DNA from 2 places in the Caballeronia sp. DA-9 genome. Region 2 is predicted to be linked to the other one. Evidence: riboswitches for the same ligand, from Rfam matches in the RefSeq annotation. Region 2 holds a riboswitch; the other holds the start of a gene.
What was found. A riboswitch is a leader RNA that binds a small molecule or an ion and turns the genes downstream of it on or off. The one in region 2 is predicted to bind fluoride.
Positions count from the first base shown of each region.

Region 1: it holds a riboswitch for fluoride, as region 2 does, so the genes downstream of both, ACRWA7_RS09295 (voltage-gated chloride channel family protein) here and ACRWA7_RS33420 (voltage-gated chloride channel family protein) in region 2, are expected to answer to the same signal.

Region 1 covers NZ_CP195132.1:682,964-687,597, forward strand. The annotation lists gene ACRWA7_RS09285 (universal stress protein) at 1-738, shown strand, start outside; gene ACRWA7_RS09290 (universal stress protein) at 833-1,288, opposite strand; fluoride riboswitch at 1,592-1,658, shown strand; gene ACRWA7_RS09295 (voltage-gated chloride channel family protein) at 1,735-3,045, shown strand; gene ACRWA7_RS09300 (DUF190 domain-containing protein) at 3,075-3,422, shown strand; gene ACRWA7_RS09305 (serine hydrolase domain-containing protein) at 3,677-4,588, opposite strand.
Region 2 covers NZ_CP195134.1:14,494-19,127, reverse strand. The annotation lists gene ACRWA7_RS33435 (YncE family protein) at 1-544, opposite strand, end outside; gene ACRWA7_RS33430 (DUF305 domain-containing protein) at 541-1,032, opposite strand; gene ACRWA7_RS33425 (molybdopterin-dependent oxidoreductase) at 1,440-2,522, opposite strand; fluoride riboswitch at 2,629-2,745, shown strand; gene ACRWA7_RS33420 (voltage-gated chloride channel family protein) at 2,836-4,140, shown strand; gene ACRWA7_RS33415 (DUF190 domain-containing protein) at 4,137-4,523, shown strand; gene ACRWA7_RS33410 (hypothetical protein) at 4,600-4,634, shown strand, end outside.

The sequences.
Region 1 (4,634 bases), on a different replicon from region 2:
AATGCGCACCTGATCGGGCTTTATATCGTATGCCAGGACCTCCTGCGTCCGATGTTCAGGCCGGACGAAAGCCTGGACCTCGCGACCAATGAGAAGCAGGCTGCGCAACGGCTGGCCCGCGCACGCGATTACTTCACGGAGGCGGCGCGCCGCGCGGGAATCGCCTCGGAATGGCGCGCGCCGCCCGGGCCTGCTGTGGAGACCGCGATCCTGCACGCACGGCATGCCGACCTCCTGATTTACGGGCAGCGGGATCCGGCCGATCCGGCCGCTTATATCGCGAGGAATTTTCCGGACGATGTGCTACTGGAAAGCGGCCGGCCAATGATCCTGCTGCCGTACGCTGGAAATACGGAGCGCTTCGCCGGAACGGTGCTGATTGCGTGGGATGGCGGCCCGGCCGCCGCGCGCGCGGTAGCCGACGCCCTTCCCTTCCTCCGGCTTGCGAATTTCGTGGAAATTGCGGTTGTCGAGCAGCACAACCATGAGACCGTCGCGACGGGCATGGAGCTCGCCGCGTACCTCGAAAGACATCGGGTTCGCGCAGGTGTCCTGACCTTGCCCCGCGTGTCGGGCGTCAGCACGGGCGCGACGCTTCTCAACGCGTTGACCGATACTCACTCGGACCTGCTGGTGCTCGGAGCTTATGGTCACGCGAGGGTCCGGGAAATCGTGCTTGGCGGCGTCACCCGGACGATGCTGGAAAGCATGACCACGCCGGTGTTCATGTCGCATTGATTGCCAAAGGGCTTATGCGATCGTTCGATTATCCCGTCCGACAGGCACGCTCCGAAGCGCCCGCAAGCCGGGCGCTTTTTATGCGTTCGCGCGGCTAGTGCTCGCACGCGTCACCGGAAGAATTGTCGCGAACCATGAGCACCGGAACGTGACTCGAACGCAGGATCGTTTCCGCGACACTGCCAAGCAGATGCTGGCGCGCGATCCTGTGCCCGTGCGTGCCCATGGCAATCAGGTCCGCTCCGGCCGTCAGCGCCGCCTGCATGATTGCGGCCGGCACGCTCGCGCCGTGGGCGTCGATGACCCAGATGCGCGCAGGGACCTTGTGGAGCTTGCACAACTGGCGCGCGTGATCGAGACGTTGCCACGCGGCTTTTTGCGCGGCTTCATCGATGGCGTTCGTTTCGGTGATTCCCCGGGACGAATCGATGATGGGAACGGTCGCCACCATCAACGTCGCTTCGCTGGCCCGCGCGAGCCTAAGCGCTTCTTCCAGCGCCCGATGTGCGCTGCGGCTGCCGTCTAGGGCCGCGAGAATTCGTTTGTACACGGCAAGATCCCCCGATGTCATGCGCTTTAGTGTCTGCGCATAGGGCCGGACATCATTTGACTCATATCAAGCGGTGCGATCGGCGCAGGGACACAGGAGCTTGCTGGACTTTGGCGCATCGGGTGTCAAGGATTTGCCGCCATGCCGGGTTGTTCCCGGATCGGAAATTCATGGATTCCGTGCGTAGCTGCGGGTAAGTTTTCCGACTCTCGGGTCTTCAATTGAGGAACTTGGCGGACAGGACGCGAGCACAAAGAACTGCGTACATCGGTGTTGCGTTGCGCAAATTTTATCCGTAAAATCCGCGGTTCTGGAGATGGCATTCCTCCAAACAACCGCCGATCCTTCGGCTGATGATGCCTACGAGTTCCTGGGTGCAGGAGGTCGTAGGCCGTCCGTGCGACGCCCTGTCGCCCAGGTTTGATGTTCTTTCGAACCTGAAAATCATGAAACGTCTCAAGTCTGTCGAACAGATAGCCATGATGCCGTATCTCGCGCGCTGGCTGCTGCTTTCCTCCGTGCTGGGCGCCCTCGCCGGGTCTGCGTCCGCGCTTTTTCTCTTTGCACTGGACCGTACCACTAATACGCGGCTGGATCATCCATGGCTCATTTGGTTACTGCCGGTTGCGGGGTTCCTTACCGGCTGGATCTATCACCGCATTGGCAAGAGCGTCGAAGGTGGCAACAACCTGCTGATCGACGAGATTCACGATCCGCAGAAGATCGTGCCAAAGCGCATGGCGCCGCTCGTGCTGGTGGCCACTGTGGTCACGCACTTGTTCGGCGGCTCCGCGGGCCGCGAGGGCACTGCGGTCCAGATGGGCGGTGCGCTGGCCGACCGGGTCACGCATCTCTTCGATCTGGGTCGCGAGGACCGCCGGATTTTGCTGATGGCCGGCATCGCGGCGGGCTTTTCGTCGGTGTTCGGCACGCCTCTCGCGGGCGCGATCTTCGGCCTCGAGGTGCTTGCGATCGGCCGCCTGCGCTATGACGCGTTGCTCGCGTGTCTCGCGGCTTCAGTCGTGGCAGACGCCGTATGCCGTCTCTGGGGTATTCACCACACGATGTATGCGATCCCTTTCGTGCCGCCTGTCACGGTTCTCGGGTTTGGATCGGCGACCATCGCCGGTATTGCATTCGGTGTTGTGGGGATGCTCTTTGCCGACTCGACGCATGCGTTGTCCGCCCTAATCAAACGCAAGATATCCTATGCGCCCTTCCGGCCTGTCCTTGGCGGCGCGGTGGTCGCGATCCTCGCTACCGTTCTGAACGTTCCGCAGTACCTGGGTCTCGGGATACCGACCATCGTGCAGGCCTTCAACGGTCCGTTGCCGGTCTATGACTTTGCCGGCAAATTCGGTTTCACCGTGGTCACGCTTGCGTCAGGTTTCAAGGGTGGCGAGGTGACTCCGCTTTTCTATATCGGCGCAACACTTGGCAACGCGCTGGGTCACATCCTCGCGTTGCCCATACCTGTGCTTGCGGGGCTTGGCTTTGTCGCCGTGTTCGCTGGCGCGGCGAACACCCCGATCGCGTCGACGGTAATGGCAATCGAACTCTTTGGCCCTCAGATTGGCGTGTATGCGGCTCTCGCGTGCGTGGTCAGCTACCTCTTCTCTGGTCACACGGGAATCTACCGCGCGCAACGGGTCGGCCACGCAAAACATCCGCTCATTCCAGCCGGCATGCGACTGGCAGACATCCCGGCCTGGCGCCGCGCACGCCGCAAGGCCGCGACTGTCGCCGCACAACCCTGAACGCTTCGAAGACCTTACTGCTCAACGTCATGACTCAACTGATTTCGCTTCGCCTTTATTTTCACCATTCCGAAAGGGCTCGTCCGACACGCCTCTGGCATCGCGTATCGCGACCGAGCCTTGCCTCGCAATTACTTCGCCATGCGAAGGAAGCTGGGATCGAGCAGGCACTCCTGCATCGCGTCCATGCGGGATATTTGAAAGGAGACCGCCTGCATCACGAACACATCGAGATTGCGCATCACCGTTTCCCGCATTGCATAGAACTCATTGACCTGGATGCCAAAGTGCGTGATTTCTGGCGCACCCATGGCAAGGGGCTCGACAATGTCCGGGCGATTTTGCTGCCATGCGAATTGCCGGGACACGGGGCTTGATCAACGGCCGCGGAGGCCGAGTCGAAATAAAATCACCGACCACGCCGCGGCTGACAGGGATGTTCACGCTGCTGGCATTAGCGGTGCTGGTAATACAAGCCACGGCTTGGCTACTGTCCGCGCTGGTGAATTCAGCAGTTCAACCGTTGACGATGCATCAGAAGTTACCGATCCGAAGCCATTCAATGGCAGGATGCTCGCCGGGAACGGTTTGCGGTACGACCGCATGGACCAGTCTCAAGCCTTGGGCGGAATTAGCGAACCAGACGACCGCATCCTGCGTTGCACGGTTGGCGAGAACGAACGCCCGGAAACCCGGGCTGTTTCCCCAGTGAAAAGAAGCAACCCTGGAAGGGCTCCAGGCCCCAGCCCAACCCCCACGCTATGTTCAGATCAGGCGGGTTGTGACCGATAAGGTCTTCGGCATCGTCGCCTTGTCGCGTATTGATGCGTGGCAAAAACCATTGATCATGAGTTGCGGATGCCAAGCCCCGGCGAGCCAGTACATGCTGAATAAAGCTGATGTAGTCGGATGCCGTCGTGAGGAGCGACCATGATGCCTGCGCCGTTTGCACGCGACGCTTGGGTACCGGCTGGCCTTCCCACTCGTGGCCCTGCGCGTGGTTGACCGCGAAGCGCTCCTGCCATTCCAGGCTCGAATGATGCATGCCCAACGGCTCGAATATGCGCTCTCGTGCCAACGTTTCCAGCGGGCGTGCGCTTACGGCCTCCATCGCGCGCTGAAGCCACGCAAATGCGCTGCTGCCGTAGCTGAATCGCTCGCCGGGGTTGAAATACGTGCGCAGCGGAGCTGTTTCGCGGACAATATTTGGAAGGCCGCTCGTGTGTGTCAGCACATGAACGGCGGTTATCCGCCGAGCAGTTGGGTCGCCGGGTACGTACTCTCCGCATATGTCGTACAGGGGTCTTTGCAGGTCTAGCAGCCCCTCTTCGGAAAGCTGGAGCGCGATGTACGCGACGAGCGGTTTGGTGAGAGACGCAGCCTCAAAGACGGTCGCCGCATCGACACCGGCGAGATCGTGTGCACCGCGAACGCCGAAGTAACATTCGGTACTGCGCATCCCCGCGCGAAGAGTGGCAAGCGAAACGCCAGGAATCTTGCCGCTGGCAGTCGTTTCTGCGAGAAATCGATTGAGGTCGATCATCGGTCTATGCATCGGCTGGATATGTGCCGGATTGTAGCGGCTGCGA
Region 2 (4,634 bases):
TCCCATCAGGCGAGAAGATCTGCATGCCGGGTCCCGCCGGCACGACAATGCGAGATTTCTCTTCGTAGGTCGAACCATCCAGCACGGCGATATAATTCTCACCTCGCACCGTGACCCAAACCTCCTTGCCGTTGGGCGTGAAGAACGCCTCGTGCGGGGACCGTCCGACATACGTCACGTGCTTGAGCGCGTTGGTCTCGGTATCGATGAACGAGACTGAATTGGAGCCGATCGAGACCACCGCGATCGTTTTGTGGTCCGGCGAAAAGCCCATGCCATGAACCAGCACCTGGCCTTTGTAGAGCGGGCTGAAATTGCCGGGCGACGGATCGCCGAGCTTGATCAGGCCGACTAGCGTATTGCTGGCAGGATCGATGACGGAAACGGTATTAGAAAACTGCTCGGCCGCGTAGACGCGATCCTGATGGCTGATGGGTATGTCGGCGGCAGAAGCCCGTCCGGGCGCTTGCCCTGCGAGAACAGCTTGCGCAAAGACGAGCGCAATCAGGGCTGAGATAGTCGAGAGTGCGGGGATGCGGTTCATTGTGGCTCCTGATTCATCTTCATGGACATGCTGTTATGGGTCGGATGCTGGTTTTTTTCATGTGCCGGATCGGACGCTTGGTTTCGGCCATCGGCTGTGCCGGGCGCTGAAGTCGATACGCTCGAACCGATCGCCAGATGCATCGCAACGATCTCTTGCTGCTGCTCAACCACGATCTCTTGCGCGATGCGGCGCAACTGCTCGTTCTTTCCGTATTGCAGTTCGGCGCGCGCCATATCGATAGCGCCCTGGTGGTGCGGCACCATCATCGCCACAAAATCATTGTCGATGTCCCCACTTGGCTTGACCACCATGTTGGTCATCATGGTCGACATCGCCTTATCGTTTTCTGATAGGAACGAAGACTCCGCAGACGTTTCACTATTCCGAACTGAGCCTGCAAGAGCGTCACTGCTCGCGGGAAGAAAAACAAGGGCGCTGGCGAACGGCACTGCAGTGCCTAGCCAACGCAGGGAGCTCGAAGCCATCGTGAGTGATCCTCTTTGGGTGAGTAACAACGGGCGAACGCCGGGTGGGCGCCGTTTATTCCAGGATATTTTCAAACAAAGGGTTTACCACTTGACGCGAAGTTAAACGTCTTGGCCACTACCGCTTGCATCGTTGCAATGGGACACGGCCCTAACGCTGCCCGGTCAGCGTTCCAACTGCGTCCACCGCTGCATTTGGGAACCAGCAGACGACGGGAGGACAGCGCATGAGGCATGCATAGAATCGCAAGAGGACCCAGCCACCTTTCGAGCATTGAAAGCGCGAATGAGCGTTTCTTCCGGCCAGTATTCGCTGCACGTCTAGGCGATAGGCAGATTGTTTGCGCCCCGCACGGAGGCTTTCGTCAAACTACTCGATGAACCATTTCCCTCCCGCTTCAGCTCCGTTATTGTGCGGTGACGGTAATCCGATGCCACGCTGTACTTAGATAGCCTTTGAAATTCCATACATCGGCTACCTGCGATACCTGAGTTTGCCCGGCCGAGTCCCATGCGCGCACTGAGAGTTCATGCGTGCCCTTCGGCAGCGTCAGTTCGACGGTCCAGAGCGTCCAGCTCCACGGGGTGCCAGGCTCGACGTTGAGTGCGGCTTGCGTCCACGTCATCCCGTCATCTGACGACACTTCTACTCGCGCTACCGATGTGCCCGTCGCCACGGCGTATCCGGCGACCCGGACAGGACCTGCGCACAATGTCGCTCCTTCGTTCGGTTCGCAAATGGCCGAGTTCAGCGGCATATCGTTGATCGTCGTCCCATTCTCCCAGTCCGCGCTGGTTTCAGCGACAGAAGCTGGGAACAATTTGTACTCGCGTTGCTGCATGTGATTGTCCGAGGGTTTGTCGCGCACCTCGATCGATGCCAGCCACTTCGGACTGCGCACGCCCGCGTAACCCGGAACGACCACACGCAATGGATACCCATGCTCCGGGCTCAACACTTCGCCGTTCATTTCGTAGGCAAGCAGCACATCGCCGGATAGCGCTTTGCTCGCCGGAATTGACACACCATAGCGGAAGCGTTTGCCTTCTGCTTCGCAGTCGTCGCACGCTGCAAATACCACGTGCATTTCTCCACCGGACATGATGCCGGCCGATTCAAGCACGTCCTTGAGCCTCACGCCGGTCCAAACCGCATTGCCAATCGCCCCCGGTGCCCATGGGTCACCCGAGACGGGTTTCACCGACAGCAGGTCAGCACGCCGGTTTCCAGCGCATTGCATCACCGCACTGACGGAAACGCGCTCAAAGCGGCTTTTGAGATCGTTCAGTGAGAGGCTGATCGGACGGCTTACTCGGCCTGAGACCGAAATCCGGTGGAGCGTCTCGTCAATCACCGGCACATTGCCGTGGTTGCGAACGTAGAAGTCGTCTTGAGTCGTATGCATGCCGGCGATCAAGCGCTTGAGTGCCGGCTCTGCGTTGAGCGGCGATGTGGAATGGATTCGCTTGTCGAGCGCAGCTGGTATCATTCGTATCTCCGGCGTTGAATCTGCGTATACGGCCCTCTCCGCAGTGCAGGAAGCGCGCCCGGTGCGGAATTCCCGCTCGACAGCCCACTCCGAATTCTTTTACAATTGCGCTCACGGAGATGGCATTCCTCCTGCAGCTCATCGCAAACCGCTGGATTAGTTACGTAGCTGACTTACATGGTTGAGTCGCCTAATTAAGGCAGCTAATGATGCCTACGCGTTCCTGGGTCAGGAATCCGTAGGCATGCGCGTTCGGCGCACTTCCCTCGCGGCTTTCGCCGCCCAGGTTTGAGTTCTTCAAGCTTGGAAATTCATGAAACGTTTCGTCTTTCCCGAGCAGCTCCTAATGCTGCCGTATGTGGCGCGCTGGCTTTTGCTGTCGGGTCTCGTCGGTGCCTTGGCGGGAAGCGCCTCAGCCTTTTTTCTCTGGGCGCTCGATATCGCCACAAACACTCGTGTGGCGAACCCCTGGCTCATCGGGCTGCTGCCCGTTGCCGGCTTTTGTGTCGGCTGGGTTTATTTGCGGATCGGGACCAGTGTCGAAGGCGGAAATAATCTGCTGATCGACGAAATCCACGATCCGAAGAAAATCGTTCCAAAGCGCATGGCGCCGCTGGTGTTGATCGCAACGGTGATCACTCATTTGTTTGGTGGCTCAGCGGGGCGCGAAGGCACGGCTGTGCAGATGGGCGGCGCACTCGCCGATCAGGTGACACATCGCTTCGGCCTTAGCCGCGAGGACCGCCGGATACTGCTGATGGGCGGCATCGCAGCAGGATTCTCGTCAGTGTTCGGCACCCCGCTCGCAGGCGCGCTGTTCGGCCTCGAGGTCCTGGCGATTGGACGTTTGCGATACGACGCCTTGCTCAGCTGCTTTATTGCGTCAATTTCCGCCGATCTGGTTACACGCGCCTGGGGAATTCATCACACGGTTTATGTGATCCCGTTTATTCCACCGGTCAGCCTGAGCGGATTGGGATACGTGATCGTGGCGGGGATGATTTTCGGGATCACAGGGATGCTGTTCGCCGACGCAACGCATCGTCTGTCGGGGTTGATCAAGCGAATCGTCAAGTACGCGCCGGCCCGTCCGTTCGTGGGTGGCATCGCCGTCGCGCTTGCTTCGTTGGTACCAGGAACATCGCCGTTTCTTGGGCTCGGCATACCGACAATCGTGGAAGCTTTTTACCGGCAGCTTCCCCTTTACACGTCAGTCGGAAAATTTGGCTTTACCGTGATCACGTTGGCGTCGGGCTTCAAGGGGGGCGAGGTTACGCCACTCTTTTACATCGGCGCGACGCTCGGCAACGCGCTCTCTCACGTTCTGGCCCTGCCCTTTCCGGTCCTCGCCGGGCTCGGTTTCGTCGCCGTATTTGCCGGCGCCGCGAACACGCCTATCGCCTCCACGGTCATGGCCATCGAACTATTCGGGGTCGATATTGGCGTGTATGCAGGGCTTGCATGCGTGGTGGCCTACTTGTTCTCCGGACACACGGGGATTTACCGGGCCCAACGCGTCGAGCACAGCAAACATGCCGATCTGCCACACGGTATCCGACTATCCGAACTCGCCGCGATTCGGCGACAAAAATCAACCGCCGACACGAACAACAAATGACATCGACCGCTCAGACAGCCAAGAGAAACGTGATGGTGCTCCGTCTTTATTTTCCGCACGCGGCGCGCGTCGCTCATAGCCGGTTGTGGCACCACCTGAGCCGGCCGTCACTGGCGGACCACCTGCTCCATCTTGCAAAGAAAGACGGCATCGACCAGGCCCTGGTGCACCACGTCGATGCAGGCTATCTGCACGGAGATACGCGAATTCGTCACCGACATGTGGAGCACTCGCACCGCAATCTGCCGCAATGCTTTGAACTTATCGACACGGAAGCTACGCTGCGCGCATTCTGCAAGACGCATCGGCACCAACTGGCATTGGCGCGCGTGCTTCTGCTCCCATGCGAAGTAATCGACGACCACGGCTTGGGACTCGATTAATGTCGGTTTTGCGTCGCTTAGTTATCGCCGAAGCTTCTCAAGTGAAAATACGATCTTGAATCAACGGAGCTTACCCATGAAGAAGATCAACCTGTTGCATAACGATCCCGA